Regions from separate parts of the Micromonospora sp. CA-248212 genome, predicted to be linked through region 2. Evidence: riboswitches for the same ligand, from Rfam matches in the RefSeq annotation. Region 2 holds a riboswitch; the other holds the start of a gene.
The links. A riboswitch is a leader RNA that binds a small molecule or an ion and turns the genes downstream of it on or off. The one in region 2 is predicted to bind thiamine pyrophosphate.
Positions count from the first base shown of each region.

Region 1: linked by a shared signal. The riboswitch ahead of ACQP03_RS27095 (ECF transporter S component) and the one ahead of thiE (thiamine phosphate synthase) in region 2 are both predicted to bind thiamine pyrophosphate.

Region 1 is NZ_CP192023.1:5,777,564-5,788,267, forward strand. Features, by position in the region: gene ACQP03_RS27070 (acyl-CoA dehydrogenase family protein) at 1-236, opposite strand, end outside; gene ACQP03_RS27075 (DUF6328 family protein) at 341-844, opposite strand; gene ACQP03_RS27080 (SIS domain-containing protein) at 964-1,713, opposite strand; gene ACQP03_RS27085 (aminoglycoside N(3)-acetyltransferase) at 1,710-2,516, opposite strand; gene ACQP03_RS27090 (alpha/beta fold hydrolase) at 2,540-3,370, opposite strand; TPP riboswitch at 3,479-3,583, shown strand; gene ACQP03_RS27095 (ECF transporter S component) at 3,661-4,248, shown strand; gene ACQP03_RS27100 (ABC transporter ATP-binding protein) at 4,406-5,818, shown strand; gene ACQP03_RS27105 (energy-coupling factor transporter transmembrane component T family protein) at 5,910-6,710, shown strand; gene ACQP03_RS27110 (hypothetical protein) at 6,955-7,581, opposite strand; gene ACQP03_RS27115 (MTH1187 family thiamine-binding protein) at 7,872-8,168, shown strand; gene gndA (NADP-dependent phosphogluconate dehydrogenase) at 8,312-9,754, shown strand; gene ACQP03_RS27125 (pirin family protein) at 9,859-10,617, opposite strand; gene ACQP03_RS27130 (thioredoxin reductase) at 10,614-10,704, opposite strand, start outside.
Region 2 is NZ_CP192023.1:6,454,657-6,465,360, forward strand. Features, by position in the region: gene ACQP03_RS30320 (hypothetical protein) at 1-2,208, shown strand, start outside; gene thiC (phosphomethylpyrimidine synthase ThiC) at 2,300-3,892, opposite strand; gene thiD (bifunctional hydroxymethylpyrimidine kinase/phosphomethylpyrimidine kinase) at 3,910-4,695, opposite strand; gene ACQP03_RS30335 (thiamine phosphate synthase) at 4,692-5,441, opposite strand; gene ACQP03_RS30340 (thiazole synthase) at 5,438-6,217, opposite strand; gene thiS (sulfur carrier protein ThiS) at 6,214-6,414, opposite strand; gene thiO (glycine oxidase ThiO) at 6,414-7,508, opposite strand; gene thiE (thiamine phosphate synthase) at 7,505-8,128, opposite strand; TPP riboswitch at 8,123-8,232, opposite strand; gene ACQP03_RS30360 (ThuA domain-containing protein) at 8,523-10,704, shown strand, end outside.

The sequences.
Region 1 (10,704 bases), 680 kb from region 2:
GGCCACGGGTCGATGAGGTCGAGCCGGAACCGGCCGAGGAACAGTTCCTTGCCGAAGCTGGGACGGTCCCAGGTGGACTCGCGGGCGGCCTCGGCGACTCGGCGGGCCTCCTTCTCCGAGACCTGGCCCGCCTCGGCGGGCAGCGGCGCGGCGGTGCCGGCCGAGGCACCGGGTTCGGGGGCAGGACCGGATTCGGGGCCGTCCGGTGCCGGTCGGCCGTCCTGTGTCGTGGTCACGGCTGCCCCCTCGAAGCTCGGTGCGGCTGCTCGACGTGTGCGACTAACGCCACGCTACCCCCGGTTGTTACCCAGGGGTAGCGTGGCGGGAACATCGACGAAGATCAGCCCACGCTGAGCGTGTCCGGGTCGTCGTCCTCGTCGTCGATGTCGTCGTCACCCCAGTTGCGGCGGGCGAACGGCAGGATCACCCAGAAGACGAGGAACCAGAGCCCGGCCAGCGCGCTCAACACGAAGGCGATCGGCCGGTCCAGCACGAAGTCGGTGATCAGCAGCACCGCGCTGACCATGGCGATCAGCATGAAGGCGAGGCCGCCGGTCGCCATGAGGTGCGCGAACCGCACCAGTTCCGGCTTGCGCCCCTGGCGGAACAGCGCCCGGTGGAACGCCACCGGCGAAATGATCATCGCGGTGGCGGCGGCCGCGGCGAGCAGGGCGACGATGTAGACGTCGCGCTGGAACTCGCTGGTCCGGGTGAACCCGTTGCTGAACGGCAGGGTGAGCAGGAAGGCGAAGAGGATCTGCACGCCGGTCTGGGCGACCCGCAACTCCTGGAGCAGGTCGGCGAAGTTGCGCTGCCAGCGTTGCTTCTCGGTCTCCTTGGACACGCGCTACCTCCGGTGAGACGGTACTGCCGGCGGTCCCGGCCGCCGGCAGCAACGCCAATGCCCCACACGACCGAGCGTGAAACAGGCTCACGACACCTGCCGTTCATCGTGCGGCAATGTCAGGACCCGCGACGGATCCGACCCACGTACCGGGCCTCCAGCGCATTGTTGTGCGCGTCCCCGTCCGGGATGTTCGCCGACAGGTAGACCGGAGGCCGCTCACCCGCCGCGAGCAGCCGGGCCACCACCTCCACGGTGACCTGCTGGGCCAGCAGCGCGGCCGTGATCGAGGAGACCGCGCCGACCGCGCCCCCGTCGGGCAGCGGCAGCGTCGCGTCGCCGTACGGGGCGCCGTTGTCGAGCACCACGTCGGCGAGGTCGGCCAGCTTGCGCCCGGACGGGTGGCGGGAGGTCATCCGGCCGGAATGCTGTGCGGAGGTGATCGCCACCAGCTGGTGACCCCGCTCCTTGAGCAGCGTGGCGAACTCGACCATCGCGCCGTTGACCCCGGAGTTCGAGGCGAGCACGAAGATGTCGGCGGGCCGTACGGGAGCCAACGCCCAGAGCCGGTGCGCCACCGCCGGGTCCCGTTCCAGCAGCGGCCCGAGCACGTCGGCCGGCTCGCCGCCGAGCAGCACCAGGTCCCGCAGGGCGATCCGGTTGGTGGGTACCAGCCCGCCGGCCCGGCCGGCGATCTCCATGGCGAGGGCCTCCGAGTGCCCGGTGCCGAAGGCGTGCACCACCCCGTCGGCGCGTACCGCCTCGGCGATCAGGTCGGCGGCCCGGCCCACGGCCTCGGCCTGGCTGGCGGCCACCCGGGACATCGTCTCGGTCACCACCCTCAGGTAGTCCCCGGCGCTCACCGTCATATGTCCTCCGTCCGTCTGTTGCGGGCGAACCACCGCACCGCGAAGTCGACCGTCGCCCGCTGGCGTACCAGCCTCGCCGTCCCGGCGCCCACCGGGCCGACGCGGACCACCGTCGTGGCGTCGAGGTCCCGGCCCAGCGCGCCGAAGTCGCTTCCGTCGAGCCGGACGTCCTGCCACCACACCCATTCCCGGCCGCCGTCGGCAGTCCGCACCGCCGCGCCCAGTCGCTCGCGGACCAGGGCGGGACGGCGGTACTCGGCCAGGTGCAGCGAGGTGTTGACGCTGTGGTCGACTCCGAGCAGCAGCACGTCGGCGTCCAGGTCGTAGAGCCGGGCCAGCGGCGAGCCCTCGCCGAGCATGTCGGCCAGTTCGTGCCCCGCCACCACCTGCTCGGCCGTCGGCCCGAGCGCGGTGAACGACACGTGGGGATGCGTGCTACGCATCGCCGAGGGCCAGCAGCGGACCGTCTCGGCGAACACGCCCATGTGCCGGCTCGGCGTGACCGCCGGGTCGAAGCCGGGCATCTCGGCGCGGATCAGCGGCCACCAGTCCACCGGCACCGGCGGGTTGCGCCACTGCGCGGGGTCGCTGTTGTCGGGGGTGTGGGTGGGTACCACGATCGTGCCGTCCGGGCCGAGCGCGTCACGCAGCGCCAGCGCCAGCGCCTGCGGTCCGCCGCAGACGTAGCCCAGCGGGCGCATCCCGGCGTGCACCAGCACCGTCGATCCGGGGCGTACGCCCAGCAGGCGGAGCTGCGCGGCGATCGACCGACGGGTGCCCGGCCCGCCGACGGGCACGGTCACAGCTCTCCCCCGCCCGGCACGGCTCAGGCCGTCCCGGCGACCCGCGCCAGGACCGCCTCGGCCAGCGCGGCGGGCGCGGCGTCCGGGATCCAGTGGGTCACCCCGGCCAGGGGTACGAAGCGATAGTCGCCGGTGACGTTGGCGGCGCACGCCTCGGCGGCGGTCCGGCCGATCGCGACGTCCCGGTCGCTCCACACGTAGGTGGTCGGTACGGCGACCGGGGCCACGGCGGCCAGGTCGGCGCGGGACATCGCCCGGTACCAGTTCAGGGCGGCGGTGAGCGCGCCCGGCTCGCGCATCGGGTCGGCGTAGCGGTTCACCCGGGTGGCGTCGCCCACCCCGCCCAGCAGCTTGCGCAGCGCCGTCGCGTGCCACGCGAGCAGCACCTTCTCGGCCTTGCCCGGCTTGCGGAACAGCGCGATGTACGACGACCGGGCCTTCTGCTGGCCGTCCGTGGCGAGTGCGTGTGCCATGGCCGCCGGGTGCGGCACCGACACCGCCGTCAACGTACGGACCCGCTGCGGGTGCGCGGCGGCCACCGCCCAGGCCACGACCGCGCCCCAGTCGTGGCCGACGAGGTGCACGGCGTCCAGGCCGAGCGCGTCGAGCACCGCGACCGCGTCGGCGACCAGTTCGGGAATCCGGTACCCCGCCACCTCGGCGGGGCGCGCGCCCGGCGAGTAGCCCCGCTGGTCGAGGGCGTACGTGCGCAGTCCGGCGGCGTGCAACGGCGGCACGACCTCGTCCCACTCGCCGCTGTGCTGCGGAAACCCGTGCAGCAGCAGGACGGGGACGCCGTCGGACGGGCCGCCGGTGCGTACCTCGAATGTCAGACCCCGCGCGTCGACCTGCATGATCGTCAGCCTACCCAGCCGTCGTCGCGCCGACCCGGATGCGCCGGCCGCGGGAACGCCCTGCTGGGCTGTTACCCCTGGTCGGTGCTAGCGTCAGCGAGACAACTTCACATCCGACAGGGGAGCGCACAGCGCTGAGAGTGCGGGCACGCCCGCAGACCCTCGAACCTGATCTGGGTAATGCCAGCGCAGGGAGTTCGGTCGACCTCCAGCCGCGCCGTGGGTCCGGTGCCACCGGACGCGCGGCGTGCGTCTTCTCCTGGTTCGTTTCACTGAACTGGGAGCACAGCATGGACAACACCACCAACCGTTGGCGCACGATCGACATCGTGGTCGCCTCGGTGATCGCGGTCGCCTTCGGCGTCATCTTCTGGGCCTGGGGCCTGGTCTGGAGCGCCACCGAGGGCGCGTTCGCCTTCTTCCCGCCGGCGCAGACGCTGATCTACGGCGTCTGGCTGATGCCGGCCGTGGTCGGCGGGCTGGTCATCCGCAAGCCCGGCGCGGCGCTCTACTGCGAGACGGTGGCCGCCGTCGTCTCCGCGCTGCTGGGCAGCCAGTGGGCCGGCACGGTCATCCCGCAGGGCATCGTGCAGGGCATCGGGGCCGAACTGGCGTTCGCCGCCTTCCGCTACCGCTCGTACCGGCTGCCGACCGCGGTGCTGGCCGGCGCGCTGACCGGCCTCAGCGCGGCCCTGTTCGACTTCTTCGTCTGGAACGCCGAGTACGCGCTGGGCGACTACCGCATCCCGTACGCGCTGCTCACCATCGTCAGCGCCACGATCATCGCAGGTGTCGGCGGCTGGGCGCTCACCCGCGCCCTGGCCAACACCGGCGCCCTGGACCGCCTCCCATCAGGCCGAACCCGCGCGCTGGTCTGACGCTGTCCCGTCCGACCCTGTCCCGTCCGACCCGGCCTCGTCCGACCCGGCCTCGTCCGACCCGGCCTCGTTGATCAAGAGGTTCGCGTCACCACGAGGCGGAATTCTGACGCGAACCTCTTGATCAACAGCGTGTGGGGAACCGGGAGGAGGGGTTGTGGGGGTATTGCTGCGGGGTTTTGGGTGGCGGCACGCCGGGCGGCGGGCCTGGGCGCTGCGCGGGGTGGATCTCCGGGTGGAGGACGGCGAGCGGGTGCTGCTGCTCGGGCCCTCGGGAGCCGGCAAGAGCACCCTGCTCAGCGCACTGGCCGGGCTGCTGCCGGACGATTCCGGTGAGCAGGAGGGTACCGTCGAGATCGACGGGCTCGACCCGCGCAAGGGCCGGGAGCGGGTCGGCATCGTCTTTCAGGACCCGCAGTCCCAGTTGGTCATGGCACGCAGCGGCGACGACGTCGCGTTCGGGTTGGAGAACCGGGGCGTACCCGCGGACGAGATCTGGCCGCGCGTCGACGAGGCGCTGCGGCGCGTCGGCTTCCCGTACCCCCGCGACCGCAACACGGCCGCCCTCTCCGGCGGCGAACAGCAGCGCCTCGCCCTGGCCGGCGCGTTGGCGCTGCGGCCCAGCCTGCTGCTGCTCGACGAGCCGACCGCCAACCTCGATCCGGACGGCGCCACCCTGGTCCGGGGCGCCGTGTCGGGCGCGCTGGACGCCGACACCACCCTGATCCTCGTCGAACACCGGGTGGCTGAGGCGTTGCCCCTGGTCGACCGGGTGGTCGTCCTGGAGCCCGGCGGCGGCATCCGCGCGGACGGGCCACCCGACGCGGTCTTCGCCACGCACGGCGACGCCCTCGCCGCCGAGGGCGTCTGGGTGCCCGGCCACCCCATCGCGCCGCGCCGGGCCACCACCGCCGCCGGCGACGCGCTGCTCACCGCCGACCGGCTCGGCCTGCCGTCGCGGCTGGGCCCCACCGATCTGACGGTACGCGCCGGAGAGGCCCTCGCCGTACGAGGACCGAACGGCGCCGGCAAGTCCACCCTGGCGCTGCTGCTCGGCGGGCTGCTCAAACCGGGTACCGGCCGGGTCACCGCCTCGGCCGAGCTGGCCGACGCCGACCATCGCACTCCCCCGCACCGCTGGCGCGCCCCCACGCTGGCGCGGCGCATCGGGTCGGTCTTTCAGGACCCGGAGCACCAGTTCGTCACCGGCACCGTCTTCGACGAGCTGGCGCTCGGCCCACGCCGGACGGGTCAACCCGAGGCAGCGGTCAAGGCGACGGTGGCCGGGCTACTCGAGCGGTTACGACTGACCCGGCTCGCGGCGGCCAACCCGTACACCCTCTCCGGTGGGGAGGCGCGACGCCTCAGCGTGGCGACGGCCCTGGCCACCGCGCCACGCCTGCTGATCTGCGACGAACCCACCTTCGGCCAGGACCGGCGGACCTGGGGCGAGCTGGTCGACCTCTTCGCCGACCTGCGCGACGCCGGGCACGGCGTCGTCAGCGTCACCCACGACCCGGACTTCGTCGCCGCGCTCGCCGACCGCACCGTCACCCTGGAGCGGTCGTGAGCGCGGCGGCGCGCAACCGTCACCTCGGAGCGATCGTGAACGCGGCGACGCGCCGCTACCGACGCCGCAGCGCCGAACAGGAGCCACGCCGATGATCAGCATCGAGCCGGTCGCCCGGCCCGGAGCGCCGTTGGCCCGCCGCAATCCGGTGGCGAAGCTCGCCGCCGCGTTGGTCTTCTCGTTCACCCTGCTGGCCACGCTCGACCCGGTGGCACCCGCGGTCGCCATCGCCGTCGAACTCGCCGTGCTGCCGCTGTTCGGCCTGCGCTACCGGGTCCTGGCCCGGCGGGCCCTGCCGCTGCTGCTCAGCGCCGTCGGCATCCTGGTCACCCTGGTGCTCTTCGCCGCCGACCAGTCCGGTCGCGTCCTGCTGGACGCCGGGCCGGTGCTGGTGAGCACCGGGGTGCTGCTCACCGCGCTCGGCCTGGTGCTGCGGATCTTCGCGGTGGCCCTGCCCGGGGTGATCGTCTTCGCCACCACCGACCCGACCGACCTGGCGGACGCGTTGATCCAGAACGCGAAGGCGCCGGCGCGGTTCGCCATCGGGGCGCTGGCCGCGTTCCGGCTCGTGCCGCTGCTCGGACAGGAGTGGCAGATGATCAGCATGGCCCGCCGGGCCCGCGGCGTCGACGCGGGGCGCAACCCGGTAGCCAAGCTACGACTCTTCGCGTCCACGGCGTTCGCGCTGCTGGTCGGGGCGATCCGCCGAGGTACCCGGCTGGCCGTCGCGATGGACGCGCGCGGGTTCGACGCCGGCACACCCCGTACCGTGGCCCGCCGGCAGCGCTTCCGGCTCGCCGACACGCTGCTGGTCGTCGGTGCGGCGGCGCTGGCCGGCGCGGCCCTGACGACGAGCATCCTGGCCGGAACCTTCCGCCCCCTACTCGGCTGACACCGGCCCACGCCGGCCGGCCGCGCGCCAGGCCGGTCGCACGCCAGGCCGGTCGCACGCCAAGCCCTCGCGCGCTGCGCCCCCGCGCGCCGGGCCCCGCGCCGGCGTGCCGGGCCGGTGTGCCGGGCCGGCGGCAAGATCCGCGCAACTTCAGGGATGTAGTGGCCTCCCACACCGACGAGGCCACTACATCCCTGAAGTTGCTATCACCGAATCGTGGGCCCGCGCGGGCGGAACGGCTCGGTCAGCTACGCCGGAAGGCGTAGCGGCGGGTCTGCCCGGCCGGCTGGCTTCGGCCGCCGGCCGAGCGGTTGCCCCCGCCCGTGGGCGGCCCGGCGGTCGGCGCCGAGGGTCGGCTGGCCGGCGTGCGCAGATCCTCCACCGCTGGCGCGTCGACAGCCGCCGGCACATCGACGGGCAGCGCCGCGTCGGCCGGGACAGCTCCGGGCCGGAGCGGCTCGCCGGTAGCCGCCGGGTCGACCAGCGCCGCCAGCGGCAGCGGCTCGCCGGTAGCCGCCGGGCCGACCAGCGCCGCCAGCGGCAGCGGCTCGCCGGTAGCCGCCGCGTCGGCCAGCGCCGCCAGCGGCAGCGGCTCGCCGGTAGCCGCCGGGCCGACCAGCGCCGCCAGCCGCACGGGCTCGACCAGGGCCGCCGGCAGCGTCGGGTCGACCGCGACATCGGGGCGGGTCGACAGGATCGGGCCGCGACCAGCCGCCGGGCCATGGTCCGCCAACAGGCCGCGACCAGCCGCCGGGCCATCCCCGGCCGCTGGACCGTGGTCGGCCGCCGGGCCGTGGTCGGCCGCCGGGATCTTTCCGGGCGGGGTCGTCTTCGGGGTACGGGACTTTCTCGGGTTACGCCTGGCGGGCATCCGGGCCTCCTTCGGTGCCGACCGTCCCGGCCGTTCCCGCGCTGGCGGTCGGTCGGATCGGCTGGTGACCGCCGCGGCGCGACGGTTCAGTGGGAAGGGACTGCTCACCGGGGGTCAGGCAGGCTCGAGGCCGCCGAACGGCGGGAATGGAGACGCGCGACGCCCGGGAGCGCACGGGCCGCGACGCGGGGCGGCGGTCCGGCTCGGAAGTGGGGCGTCAGTTACGCATGCCGGAACCCTAACCACCGACTGGGGAGACGCGCATCCGAATTTACTGGCACGATCGGCAGATGCTGATCGCGTTCTCGATCACCCCGCTGGGCGGCGGCGACTCCGTGGGCGACCTCGTGGCAGAGGCGGTACGGGTGGTCCGCGAGTCCGGGCTGCCGAACCGGACCGACGCCATGTTCACCACCGTCGAGGGCGAGTGGGACGAGGTGATGGCGGTGGTCAAGCGAGCCGTCGACGTGGTGGCCGCGCAGGCGCCCCGGGTGAGCGTCGTCCTCAAGGCCGACGTCCGGCCCGGAGTCACCGACGCGCTCACCGCGAAGGTGGCGCGTGTGGAGGAACGACTGGCCCAGGGGTGAGCGGGTACCTCGGTCGGCCGGTGGACGCGGTGGACGGACGGGCCGCGACCAGGTAGTGACCCGCCGTGGGACGACCTGCCCGTGAGGCCGGATGCCGCGATACCGTCGCAGGGACAGTTCGACGGCGAGAGGTGGCGGCACGAATGGCTCAGCAGGCGACAGCGCAGATCGGCGTGACCGGGCTGGCGGTGATGGGCCGGAACCTGGCCCGCAACCTGGCCCGTAACGGCTTCACCGTGGCGGTGCACAACCGGTCCCCGGAACGCACCCGCAGCCTCGTCGCGGAGCACGGCGACGAGGGCACCTTCGTGCCCGGTGAGTCGATGGCCGACTTCGTGGCGTCGCTGGAACGACCCCGCGCGGTGATCGTGATGGTCAAGGCCGGTGCGCCCACCGACGCGGTCATCGACGAGTTGGTGCCGCTGCTGGATGAGGGCGACATCATCGTCGACTGTGGCAACGCCCACTTCGCCGACACCCGCCGGCGCGAGGAGTCGCTGCGCGCGCAGGGGCTGCACTTCAGCGGCACCGGCGTCTCCGGCGGCGAGGAGGGCGCGCTGCTCGGCCCGAGCATCATGCCGGGTGGCTCGACCGAGTCGTACGCGAAGCTCGGGCCGATGTTCGAGAAGATCGCCGCCCAGGTGGACGGTGTGCCGTGCTGCACGCACGTCGGGCCGGACGGCGCCGGGCACTTCGTCAAGATGGTGCACAACGGCATCGAGTACGCCGACATGCAGCTCATCGCCGAGGCGTACGACCTGCTGCGGGCCGGGCTGGACGTGACCCCGGCGGAGATCGCCGAGATCTTCCGCGAGTGGAACAACGGCGAGCTGGAGTCGTTCCTCATCGAGATCACCGCCGACGTGTTGGCGCACACCGACGCGGCGACCGGCCGGGCGTTCGTCGACATCGTGCAGGACCGGGCCGAGCAGAAGGGCACCGGCCGGTGGACCGTGCAGAGCGCCCTGGACCTGGGCATTCCGATCACCGGGATCGCCGAGGCGACGTTCGCGCGCTCGCTGTCCGGGCACGTCGACCAGCGCGAGGCGGCCCGCCGGGCCTTCCCGGACGCCGGTGAGAAGTGGCAGGTCGCCGACCGGGACGCGTTCGTCGAGGACGTCCGCCGGGCGCTGCTCGCTTCCAAGATCGTCGCGTACGCCCAGGGTTTCGACCACATCCGGGCCGGCAGCAGCGAGTTCAACTGGGACATCGACCTGGGCGGTACGGCGACCATCTGGCGGGGTGGCTGCATCATCCGGGCCCGCTTCCTGAACCGGATCCGCGAGGCGTACGACGAGCAGCCCGACCTGCCGACGCTGCTGGTGGCGCCGTACTTCGCCGAGGCGGTCAGCGCGGGCGTGCCGAGCTGGCGGCGGGTGGTGGCCGACGCGGCGCAGGCGGGTGTGCCGACGCCTGCGTTCTCGTCGTCGCTCGCGTACTTCGACGCGCTGCGGGCCGAGCGGCTGCCCGCCGCGCTGATCCAGGGCCTGCGGGACAACTTCGGCGCGCACACCTACCAGCGTGTGGACCGCGACGGCTCGTTCCACACCACCTGGGCCGGCGACAAGACGGAGTCCCCGGCCTGACGACGCGGGCATGATCGCGCTCCATCCATGATGTAGTGGCCTCCCGCCGCCGGGAGGCCACTACATCCATGTTCAGGCGTGATCATGCGAGGCATCGCGAGCGCTCAGGCGACGGTGGCGTGCATCTCCCACACGAGGATCTCCGCCGGCTCGTCGGCGGTGACCCGTCGACCGCCGGTCATGGTGAGCCTCGCCGCGTCGCCGGTGCCGAGTGGACCGCTGTCCTCCAGGGTGACCGTGCCGTCGGGCACGTACACGTGCACGAAGGGCGCGTCCGGAATGGTGACCTCGTCGCCGGGGCGGAGGCGGGCGGCGTGCAGGGTCGCGTACCGGTTGCGGATCCGGATGGACGCGCCGTCGTAGCGGTCCATTCCGGAGGCGATCGGCACCAGGCCGCCGCGCAGCAACTCGTCCTCGATCTCCAACTGCTCGTAGCCGGGGTCGACACCCTGCTCGTCGGGGAGCACCCACATCTGCACGAAGTGCACGGGGTCGCTGTGCGGCTCCTGGTCGTTGAGCCGCCAGGCGTCGTTCTTCTCCGAGTGCAGGATGCCGGTGCCGGCGCTCATCCGCTGCGCCAGGCCCGGATAGATCACCCCGGAGTGGCCGGTGGAGTCCTGGTGCACGAGTGAGCCCCGCAGCACCCAGGTGACGATCTCCATGTCCTGGTGCGGGTGGGTCTCGAAGCCGGCGCCCGGCCGGACCACGTCGTCGTTGTTGACCAGCAGCAGACCATGGTGGGTGTTGGCCGGGTCGTAGTGCCGGGAGAACGAGAAGGAGTGCTTCGAGTCCAGCCAGGAGATCCGGGTGGCGAAGCGGTCCTCGGCGCGGCGTACGTCGACCGCCGGGGCGGCTGCGGTCACCAGGCACGCTGCCCGGCGTCAGGGATCGACGGCGCCCAGGTCAGGGCCGGCTCTCCGGTGGCCAGTTCGGCGATCTCACCGGTGCGC
Region 2 (10,704 bases):
CGCGCCGCCGACTCCGAGGCGATCGCGCCCACCGACATCCTGCGTCCGCTGCCCACCGGCCCGACGCTGCCGGGCGGTGACCAGGCGACGCCGGCGGACCAGGCCGAGGACCACCCCGGGCCCGCCGGCCGACAGCTGGTCGAGACGGCTGCGGGTCCGCGTGCCGGTGACGACACCACCGGTGTACGCACCGTCCCCGCCCACTGGGACTGGCCGTCTGCCACGGTGAGCGGCCAGCACGGCCCGGTCCCCGCCGACGCGACGCGCGCGGGCGAGACCCCTCGACCCGCCGGCCCCCGCCAGCGGTCCGACGCCGCCGGGTCGGCAGCGGACGCCGCGACTCCGGACCCGTTCGCCACCGGCGCACGGCACGACCGCACACCGGCCCGCGCCTCCTGGCTGACCGACCCGACCGGCGAGTTCACCGCCGGGCGGCAGCCGTCGAGCCGCGACGAGGACGCGACCGGCGGTGCCGCCGACCCGGCCCGTACCGCTGCGACGTCCACCACGCCCGCATCGGCAGCCGTCAGCCCGACGCCCACCACGCCCGCATCGGCAGCCGTCAGCCCGACGCCCGACGCGGGCGGCGACGGCGCGACAGACAGCGCGACGACCGGCTGGGACAAGCCGGGCAGCGACCGCACGACGATCAGCGCCACGCAAGCGCCGCCCGACATGGAAGCCCCGGTCGGCACGGACGGCTCCGGTGACACGAGCACTCCGCTTGCGGGCGCCACCGTCACTCCGGTCGCCCGTAGGGCAGGCACGCGGGCCAGGGGCGGCGCGGGCACGCCGAGCGCGGGCGACACCGGCGAGCCGGTCGCGACCAATTCCGGCACCCCGAGCACGCAGGGCACGAATCCGCAGGTCGTGGCCGATGCCGGCACGCCGAGCACAGGCCCGCAGGTCGTGGACGTGGCTGGGCCGAGCACGGGTCCGCAGGTCGTGGAGGTCGCCGGCACCACGAGCACGGACAGCGCCGCCGACACGGACAGCGCCGCCGACGCGGGCAGCGCCGCCGACGCGGGCAGCGCCGCCGACGTGTCCGCGCCCAAGCCGCGTCGCTCACGCAAGCCGAAGTCCGTACCGGCCGCCACCTCGACGACCGCCACCTCGACGACCGCGGCCGAGGACGGCACGGCAGCGGCCACCGGGACGAACACCAACGCGACGGCAACCGCCGGAGCGGCGCCCACCGGTACGAGCACCGAAGCGACGACCGGCGGACGCGCCAAGCGGACGGCCCGCGCCGGCAAGGGCGCCGACGTGACAAGCGCCGACCAGCCGCTCGGCCAGGACGCGCCGCGCCCCTCCCCCGAGGGTGAAGGCGTCGAGCCCGGCGAAGCGGCACGGACCGCTGGAGCGGAACCCGACGCCCTGGCCGCCGAAGAGGGTGCGGTCCTGCCCGCCGACGGCTCCATCCCGGTCGCGGAGCCCGGGGCGGGCCGCCGCACCGGACCGGCGACGGCGGAGGGTGGCACCGGCGCTTCGCTGTTCGGCGAGCCGACTGCGGGCGACGCGGGGGCCGACCGGTGGACGCCGGCAGCGCCGGCCTGGTCGGCCACCCCGTCGTGGAACACGACGTCGACCGACCCGGAACCGGCGGATGCGCCCGTGAGCGCCGAGGAGTCGACCGACTGGACGCCCCGCTTCCGGCACCGGGCACCCCTGCCCGACCTGAGCCGGGTGCCCACCTGGGACGCCTTCGACACCACCCGCCGCACCAGAGCATCGGATCAGAGCACCGGTACGCCGGACCAGAACACCAGCGCGGCCGAGGCCGGCACCGCCGGACCTGCTGTCAGCACGCCGGTCCAGACCCCCGCCGGTACGACCGACCAGGCCAGGGCGATGGCCGCCCTGGCGAGGTCCATCGTGCCGCCGTCGATCACTCCGGTCGTACCGGAGCAGGGCGACGCGTCCACCACCGCCGGCAGGGCCGAGCCGGCGAACGACCCCGCGCGGACGTCCACGGACGACGGGCGGTCCTCCCGGCGAGGGCGGCTCGGCGGGCTGTTCCGGCGTAACCGGGTGCGGGCCGACGAGGAGAGCCGGCCCGCGCCCGATGCGGCGGAGCCGCTGCCCTCGCAGGACGAGGAGTTCGTCGACTGGGTCGCCGGCCTGAGCAAGCCGGTCACCGACAACGAGCCCGAGCAGGAGAGCGGCCGTCGCTCGCTGCGCTCCACCGGCCGCCACCACCGCGACTGAACCGACCGACCCCGGGTTCCGTGAATTCGGGCCTTCCTGCCGGCCAGGACGCCCCGACTTCCCGGAACTCGGGGTCGACCGCGCCAAACCGTCAGGCCAGGGGCAGGTAGACCTTCCCGCCGCCGGAGACGAACTCCTCCGACTTGTCCTTCATGCCGCGGGCGGCGTACTCCTTCAGCTCCTGGGTGATCTTCATGGAGCAGAACTTCGGGCCGCACATCGAGCAGAAGTGGGCGGTCTTCGCGGGCTCGGCCGGCAGCGTCGCGTCGTGGTACGACCGAGCGGTCTCCGGGTCCAGCGAGAGGTTGAACTGGTCCTCCCAGCGGAACTCGAACCGTGCCTTCGACAGCGCGTCGTCCCACGCCTGCGCGCCGGGGTGCCCCTTGGCCAGGTCGGCAGCATGGGCGGCGATCTTGTACGCGATCACGCCGGCCTTCACGTCGTCCCGGTCCGGCAGGCCGAGGTGCTCCTTCGGGGTGACGTAGCAGAGCATGGCGGTCCCGAACATGCCGATCATCGCCGCGCCGATCGCCGAGGTGATGTGGTCGTACGCGGGCGCGATGTCGGTGGTCAGTGGACCGAGCGTGTAGAAGGGCGCCTCGTGGCACCACTCCTGCTGGAGGTCCACGTTCTCCTTGATCTTGTGCATCGGCACGTGACCCGGGCCCTCGATCATCACCTGCACGTCGTGCTCCCAGGCGACCTTCGTCAGCTCACCGAGGGTGCGCAGCTCGGCGAACTGCGCCTCGTCGTTGGCGTCCGCGATCGAACCGGGCCGCAGCCCGTCACCGAGCGAGAACGTCACGTCGTAGCGCGCGAGGATCGCGCACAGCTCCGCGAAGTTGGTGTACAGGAAGTTCTCCTCGTGGTGCGCCAGGCACCAGGCCGCCATGATCGAGCCGCCCCGGGAGACGATCCCGGTCACCCGGTCCACGGCCAGCGGCACGTACGGCAGCAGCACCCCGGCGTGCACCGTCATGTAGTCCACGCCCTGCTCGGCCTGCTCGATGACGGTCTCGGCGAACACCTCCCAGCTCAACTTCACCGGGTCGCCGCCGACCTTCTCCAACGCCTGATAGATCGGCACCGTCCCGATCGGCACCGGGGAGTTGCGCACGATCGCCTCACGGGTCTCGTGGATCCGCTTGCCCGTGGACAGGTCCATCACGGTGTCCGCGCCCCACCGGGTCGCCCAGGTCAGCTTCTCCACCTCCTCGGCCACCGACGAGCTGACCGCCGACGTGCCGATGTTGGCGTTCACCTTGACCAGGAACGCCTTACCGATGATCGCCGGCTCGCACTCCGGGTGGTTCACGTTCAGCGGCAGCACCGCCCGACCGGCGGCGATCTCGGTCCGGACCAGCTCCGGGTCGACGTTCTCCCGGATCGCCACGAACTCCATCTCCGGCGTCACCACACCCGCCCGCGCGTACGCGAACTGCGTGGGCCGACGACCCTCCGCGCCGGCCAGCGGCGTGCCCGCGCCCCGCACCGGGGCCACGTCACCGCGCTCGGCGATCCACGGACCACGCAGCGCCGGCAACCCCACCGCCGGGTCCGACCCCGGGCCGGACGTGTCGTAAAGCCGTACCGGCGGATGGTCACCGGTCAGCGTCACCTCCGCGAACGGCACCCGCACATCCGGCCGCGACCCCTCGACGTACACCTTGCCTCGTGCCTGCATGACAACCTCCCTGGTGATCAGGCGGACCAGCCGAAGTGATCCAGCGGCCCGCGCCCCGTGCCCAGCTCCCAGCCCCGCCCGCCGGTCAGCGCGCGGAACACGTACTCCTTGGCGACCTGCACCGCCGCCGGCACCGGATCCCCCAGCGCCAGCCGCACGGCGACGGCCGCCGAGAACGAACAGCCGGTGCCATGGGTGTGTCGGGTGTCCACCCGGGGACCGCGCAGCAGAGTGGTGACGCCAGCGCCGCACAGCACGTCGACCGCCTCGTCCCCAGCGACGTCGCCGCCGGTGACCACCACGTACTCCGGGCCGCCGGCCGCAAGCGCCTCGGCGGCCACGACCATCCCCGCCACGTCGTCCACGCCGCGTCCGGTGATGGCCGCGGCCTCCGCGCAGTTCGGCGTCGCCACCCGGGCGTACGGAAGCAGCCGCTCCACCGCGCCCACCACGCCCAGCCGGTGACCGCTCGTCGCGACCAGCACCGGATCGACGACGAGCTGGGGCAACCGACCGTCCCGGGCCGCCTGAGCCACCACGTCGGCGACGGCCGGGGTGCCGAGCATCCCCGTCTTGACCGCGCCCACGGTGAAGTCAGCGAGCACGCTGTCCAACTGCTCCGCGACCGTGCGCGGTGGCAACGGCAGGACGGCGTCGACCCCCCGGGTGTTCTGCGCGGTGACCGCCGTGAGGACACTCGTGCCGTACGCGCCGAGCGCCGCGAAGACCTTGAGGTCCGCCTGGATGCCCGCGCCACCGCCGGAGTCGGAGCCGGCGATGGTTAGCGTGGTTTTCGGGGTCACTGGCTTTCCTTCGTGGTCGCGGTTTGGGGCTGCGGCCGACCGTGCCCACTCCGGGCGGTCAGGCTTGATCCCTGCGTGGGCACGGTCGGCCGCAGCCCTGACCGGGGGACCTCCGTGCGCCCGTGCCGGCCTTTTAGGACCTTCTGGGTGACCGCCTCTTCGAAGGCGCTGGTCAGGTTTGCCGCTGCCTCTTCGGGGTTTCTTGCGCGCATGAGTGCGCCGAGTACTGCCACTCCGGCGGCTCCTGCCTGCACGCAGGCGGTTACCTGTTCCGGGGTTTCGATGCCACCCAGCGCCAACAGGGGCACCGGGCTGACCTCGATCAGCTTTCGCAGGCCCGTTGCTTGTAGGGGTGGGCCGTAGCCGGGTTTGGTGGTGGTGGGCCAGATCGGGGAGAGGGTGGCGTAGTGCTCGGTGGTGAGGCGGTTCAGTTCGGTCTCGTTGTGGCAGGAGCGGCCGACCAGACCGTGGCGTGGCGGCGGGTACGGGCCGGCGGCCGGCAGGTGGACGACGTCGCCGCCCAGCGGGTCGGGGCCGGCCACGATGAGGGTCCCGCCGGCGTCGGCGAGGATCGCGCGTAGCTCGACGGCGAGGGCGGCGCGCTCGGCGCGGGGCAGGTCCTTCTCCCGCAGCACGACCCAGCGCACTCCCCCGGCGACCGCCCCCGCCACGACCCGTTCGAGACCGCTCCTGGCGATCAGCCGATCGGTCAACAGGACCACCCCGGCCGGCGGCGACCCCGTCACAGGTTCGGTCTTCCCTCGTCGGGGGTGGACGCGAGGGCGTGGAAGCGCCGGGCGATCCGGCCCGCGCCCGCCGCCAGGCGGCCGGCCGCGACGGCGTACCGCATCGCCGTCGCCATCGCCACCGGGTCGGCGGCCCGGGTGACCGCGCTGGCCAGCAGGACGGCGTCGCAGCCCAGCTCCATGGCGAGCGCCGCGTCGGAGGCGGTGCCGATGCCGGCGTCGAGGATCACCGGCACGTCCACGCTCTGCCGGATCAGCCGGATGTGGTGCGGGTTGCCGATGCCGAGTCCCGAGCCGATCGGCGCCCCGGCGGGCATCACCGCGGCGCAGCCCACGTCGGCGAGGCGGCGGGCGAGCACCGGGTCGTCGCTGGTGTACGGCAGCACCGTGAAACCGTCGGCGACGAGTTCCTCGGCGGCGCGGAGCAGCTCCACCCCGTCGGGCAGCAGCGTCCGCTCGTCGCCGATCACCTCCAGCTTCACCCAGTCGGTATCGAACGCGTCGCGCGCCAGCCGGGCCACCTTCACCGCCTCGGTCGCGGTGTGGCAGCCGGCGGTGTTCGGCAGCAGCCGTACGCCGCACCGGTCCAGCAGGTCCAGCAGCCCGCCTCCGGTGCCCGGGGCGGTGTCCACCCGGCGCAGTGCCAGCGTGACGAGTTCCGTGCCGGACGCCCGGATCGCCTGCTCCAGCACGTGCAGGTTCGCGGCCCCGCCGGTGCCGAGGATCAACCGCGAGCCGAACCTCTCCCCACCCAGTTCGAACGGCACGCCGCTCACCCGCCCTGCGCGGCGGTGAGCACCTCGACCTGGTCGCCGTCGCGCAGCTCCGTGGCCGGCCAGCCGGCCCGGGGCACCACCTCGCCGTTGACCGCGACCGCGACGCCACGCTGGTGCGGCGCGACGTCTTGGACCAGGTCGGCCACCGACACACCGCCGGGGACGCTGCGCCCGGCTCCGTTCACCGTCAGCTCCATCACTCCTCCTCGAAACTGCTTCTCGGGCCGGCGAACCGGTCGGCGCCGAAGCCGGTGAGCAGCGGGTCGGGCGTTCCGGTGAGCACCAGTTCGGTGATCGCCTCGGCGGTGACCGGGGTCAGGACGATGCCGTGCCGGTGGTGCCCGGTGGCGGCCAGCACGTCCGGCCGGCCGGGCAGCGGCCCGAGGATCGGCGCGTTGTCCGGGGTGCCGGGCCGCAGCCCGGCGACGGCCTCCACCAGGTCGTACTCGGTCAGTTCGGGCAGCAGGTCGACCCCGGCGCGCAGCAGCCGCTGCACCGCGCCGGCGGTGACGGTGGTGTCCGACCGCTCCTCGACCGTCGCGCCGAGCACCACCTCGCCGTCGGCGCGGGGCACCAGGTAGACGTGCTCGCCGTCGGCGTACCCCCGGATCACGTGCCGGAAGCCCGGCGCGACGCCGCCGGGCGCGCGCAGCCGGAGGATCTGGCCCTTCACCGGCCGAACCGGCAGGCCGGTGAGGGCGGCGGCGCCGCAACCGGCCGCGACCACCGTGACTCCGGCCTCCACCTCGGACAATCGCCGGACCGGCCGCGGCACGAACGCCGCGCCGGCCCGCCGCGCGGCCGTGCGCAGCGCCGGCACCAGCCGCCGGGGATCGACCTGGTGGTCGGTGGGCGCGAACGCGCCGCCGCGAACCCGGGGCGCGAGCGCCGGCTCGCGGTCGCGCAGCTCAGTGGGGCGCAGCGCCGTCACCGGCAGATCCAGACCCTGTTGGTACGCCCACAGCCGGCGGGCCTCGGCCAGGTCGTCGCCGGTCAGCCCGACCATCAGGGTGCCCTCGGTCCGGTAGCCGATCGTGGCGTCGCTGGCGTCGGTCAGTTCGGCGGCGAACGCGGGCCAACGCGCGGCGGAGGCCACCAGCAGCTCGGTCAGTCGCCGTTCCCCGAAGTACGCCTCGGCGACCGGGGAGAGCATCCCGGCGGCGACGGCCGACGCCCCCGACCCGGGCGTCGGGTCGTACACCTCGACGCGCAGACCACGGGTGGCACAGCGCCACGCGATCGCCAGCCCGATCGGGCCCGCGCCCACCACCGCCACGTCGGCGCGGGTCACGCCAGCGCCCGCAGCAGGTCGGTGGTAGCCCGTCCCGGATCGGCGGCCGAGGAGACCGCCCCGACCACGGCCACCCCGTACGCCCCGGCGGCGCGCAGCGCCGGCACCCGGTCGGCGGTCACTCCCCCGATCGCGATGACCGGCACGTCGACGGCGTCGACGACGTCGCGTACCCCGACGGCCCCGATGGGGTCGGGCAGGCCGGCCTTGGTGCTGGTGGCGTGGCACGGGCCGACGCCGAGGTAGGTGGCCCCGGCGACGACCGCCTCGACCGCGCCGCGCGGCTCGCGGGCGGTGACGCCCAGCACGCCGGTGGGGCCGAGCACGTGCCGGGCCGCGGCGACCGGCAGGTCGTCGGCGCCGACGTGTCCACCGGCGGCGTCGACCGCCAGCGCCACGTGCAGTCGGTCGTTGACCAGGCACGTCGCCCCGTACGGCGCGCACAGCGCGAGCACCCGGGCGGCCAGGTCGTACGCCTCGCGGTCGGTGGCGGAGTCCTGGACCCGGACCTGCACGACGAGGTCGGCGCGGGCCGCCGCGAGGGCGGCCCGGACCACGGTGAGGGGATCGCGCCCGGGTCGGGTGTCGGTGATCAGATGCAGTCGTCCAAGGGACGGCACGGCAACGCTCCTCCCTGCGCCGGCATTACCCGGATCAGGTTCGACGGTCGGGGGCTGTCAGCCCCCCTCTCAGCCCGGTACACCGGGCTCCCGTGGGTTACTTGCGTGTCACCGTACGACAGTTCGGCCTCCGCTGCCAAGGGTGGGTCATCGACCCGAGGCGGCGTATCGATCGGGGTGCTTTCTCCTGTCCTGTTCGGAATGTCGCCCGCCGTTGCAGAACCGTTACCCGCCGGCATCTTGCCGGACATCGATGCAGCAGAACTAATTTGTTCAGCGATTCGACAAAATGCCGGCGTGGACGCCCTGGCACGGCGTCCCCACCGGCTCCATCTGGGACGGTCTTCGGCGAGCCGGCCCCGCGATCCCTGTCCACCGCGACATTGGAGGCGGCGTGTCCCGTTCTCGTCGTGCCCGTTTACCACTCACCGCTACCCTGTTGTCCCTCGCCCTGACGTCGACGGCCCTCATCGGGTCCCCGGCGCAGGCGGCTCCGACCGGAGCACAGATCCCCGCGCGAGACGTGCCTGTCGCGGCTCCGCTCTCCCAGGCGGCGCCGAACGCGCCGAAGGCCGCAGCGGCCGACCCCTACTCCGTCCTGATCTTCTCGAAGACCGCCGGCTTCCGGCACGACGCCATCCCCACCGGCATCGCCGCCATCCAGCAGCTCGGCGCCACCAACGGCTTCACGGTGGACACCACCGAGGACGGTGCCGCGTTCAGCGACGCCAACCTCGCCAAGTACAAGGCCGTGATCTGGCTCTCCACCACCGGTGACGTTCTCAACGCCGACCAGCAGGCGGCCTTCGAGCGGTACGTGAAGGCCGGCGGCGGTTACGTCGGCGTCCACGCCGCCTCGGACACCGAGTACAGCTGGGCCTGGTACGGCGACCTGGTCGGCGCGTACTTCGCCAACCACCCGCAGAACCAGCAGGCCACCGTCAAGGTGGAGGACCCGGCCCACCCGTCCACCGCCGGACTGCCGGAACGCTGGTCCCGGTTCGACGAGTGGTACAACTTCCAGACCAACCCCCGGTCGGACGTGCACGTCCTGGCCAGCCTGGACGAGAAGAGCTACACCCCGGGCGCCGGCGCGATGGGCGCCGACCACCCGACGGCGTGGTGCCAGGACTTCGACGGTGGCCGCTCCTGGTACACCGGCGGCGGGCACACCCGTGAGTCGTACGCCGAGCCCGAGTTCCTCAAGCACCTGCTCGGCGGCATCCAGACGGCGGCCGGCGTGGTCGACGCCGACTGCGGCGCGTCGAAGACCTCCAACTTCGAGAAGGTCACGCTGGACAGCAACACCAGCAACCCGATGGAGCTGGACATCGCCCCCGACGGGCGGGTCTTCTACATCGAGCGCGACGGTCGGGTGCAGATCATCAAGCCGGACACCGGCAACACCGTCACCGCCGTCGACCTGGACGTCTTCACCGGCAACGAGGACGGCCTGATCGGCATCCGGCTCGACCCGGACTTCGCCACCAACAAGTGGGTGTATCTCTACTACGCCCCGAACGACAACGTCACGCGCAACCTGCTGTCCCGGTTCACCGTGACCGGCGACACCATCGACCTGGCGAGCGAGAAGCAGGTGCTGCGGGTCGACACCCAGCGCAACACCTGCTGCCACGCGGGCGGCAGCATGACCTTCGACAGCGCCGGCAACCTGTACCTGGCCACCGGTGACAACACCAACCCGTTCGAGTCGAACGCGTACGCGCCGCTCGACGAGCGTCCGGGTCGCCAGGACTACGACTCGCAGCGCACGTCGGCCAACACGAACGACCTGCGCGGCAAGGTGCTCCGGATCCACCCGGAGGACAACGGGACGTACACCGTCCCGTCCGGCAACCTCTTCCCGGCCGGCACCGAGAAGACCCGTCCCGAGATCTACGCGATGGGCTTCCGCAACCCGTTCCGGATCGGCACCGACCCGAAGACCGACACGCTGTACGTCGGTGACTACGGGCCGGACGCCAACTCGAACAACCCGGACCGGGGCCCGCGGGGTCTGGTCGAGTGGAACGTCGTGACCCCCGGCAACTACGGCTGGCCGTACTGCACGGGCACGAACGAGGCGTACAACGACTACACGTTCCCGTCCGGCCCGAGCGGTCCGAAGTTCGACTGCGCCGCGCCGGTCAACAACTCGCCCAACAACACCGGCCTGACCAACCTCCCGCCGGTCGTCCCGGCCACCGTCGACTACGGCTACGCCGGTGACGCGCGGTACCCGGAGATCGGTGGCGGTGGCGCCCCGATGGGCGGCCCGGCCTACCGGTACGACGCCAACCTCAACTCGACCCGCAAGTGGCCGGCCTACTTCGACGGCAAGGCGCTGCTGGGCGAGTGGAACCAGAACAAGATGTACACGATGCAGATGACCGCCGACGGCAAGTCGTTGGTGGACATCAACCAGTTGCTGCCCGGCATGTCGATGATCCGGCCGATGGACTTCGAGTTCGGTCCGGACGGCGCGCTGTACCTGATCGAGTGGGGCAGCGGCTTCGGCGGCAACAACGACAACTCCGGGGTCTACCGGATCGACTACACCGCCGGTGACCGTGCGC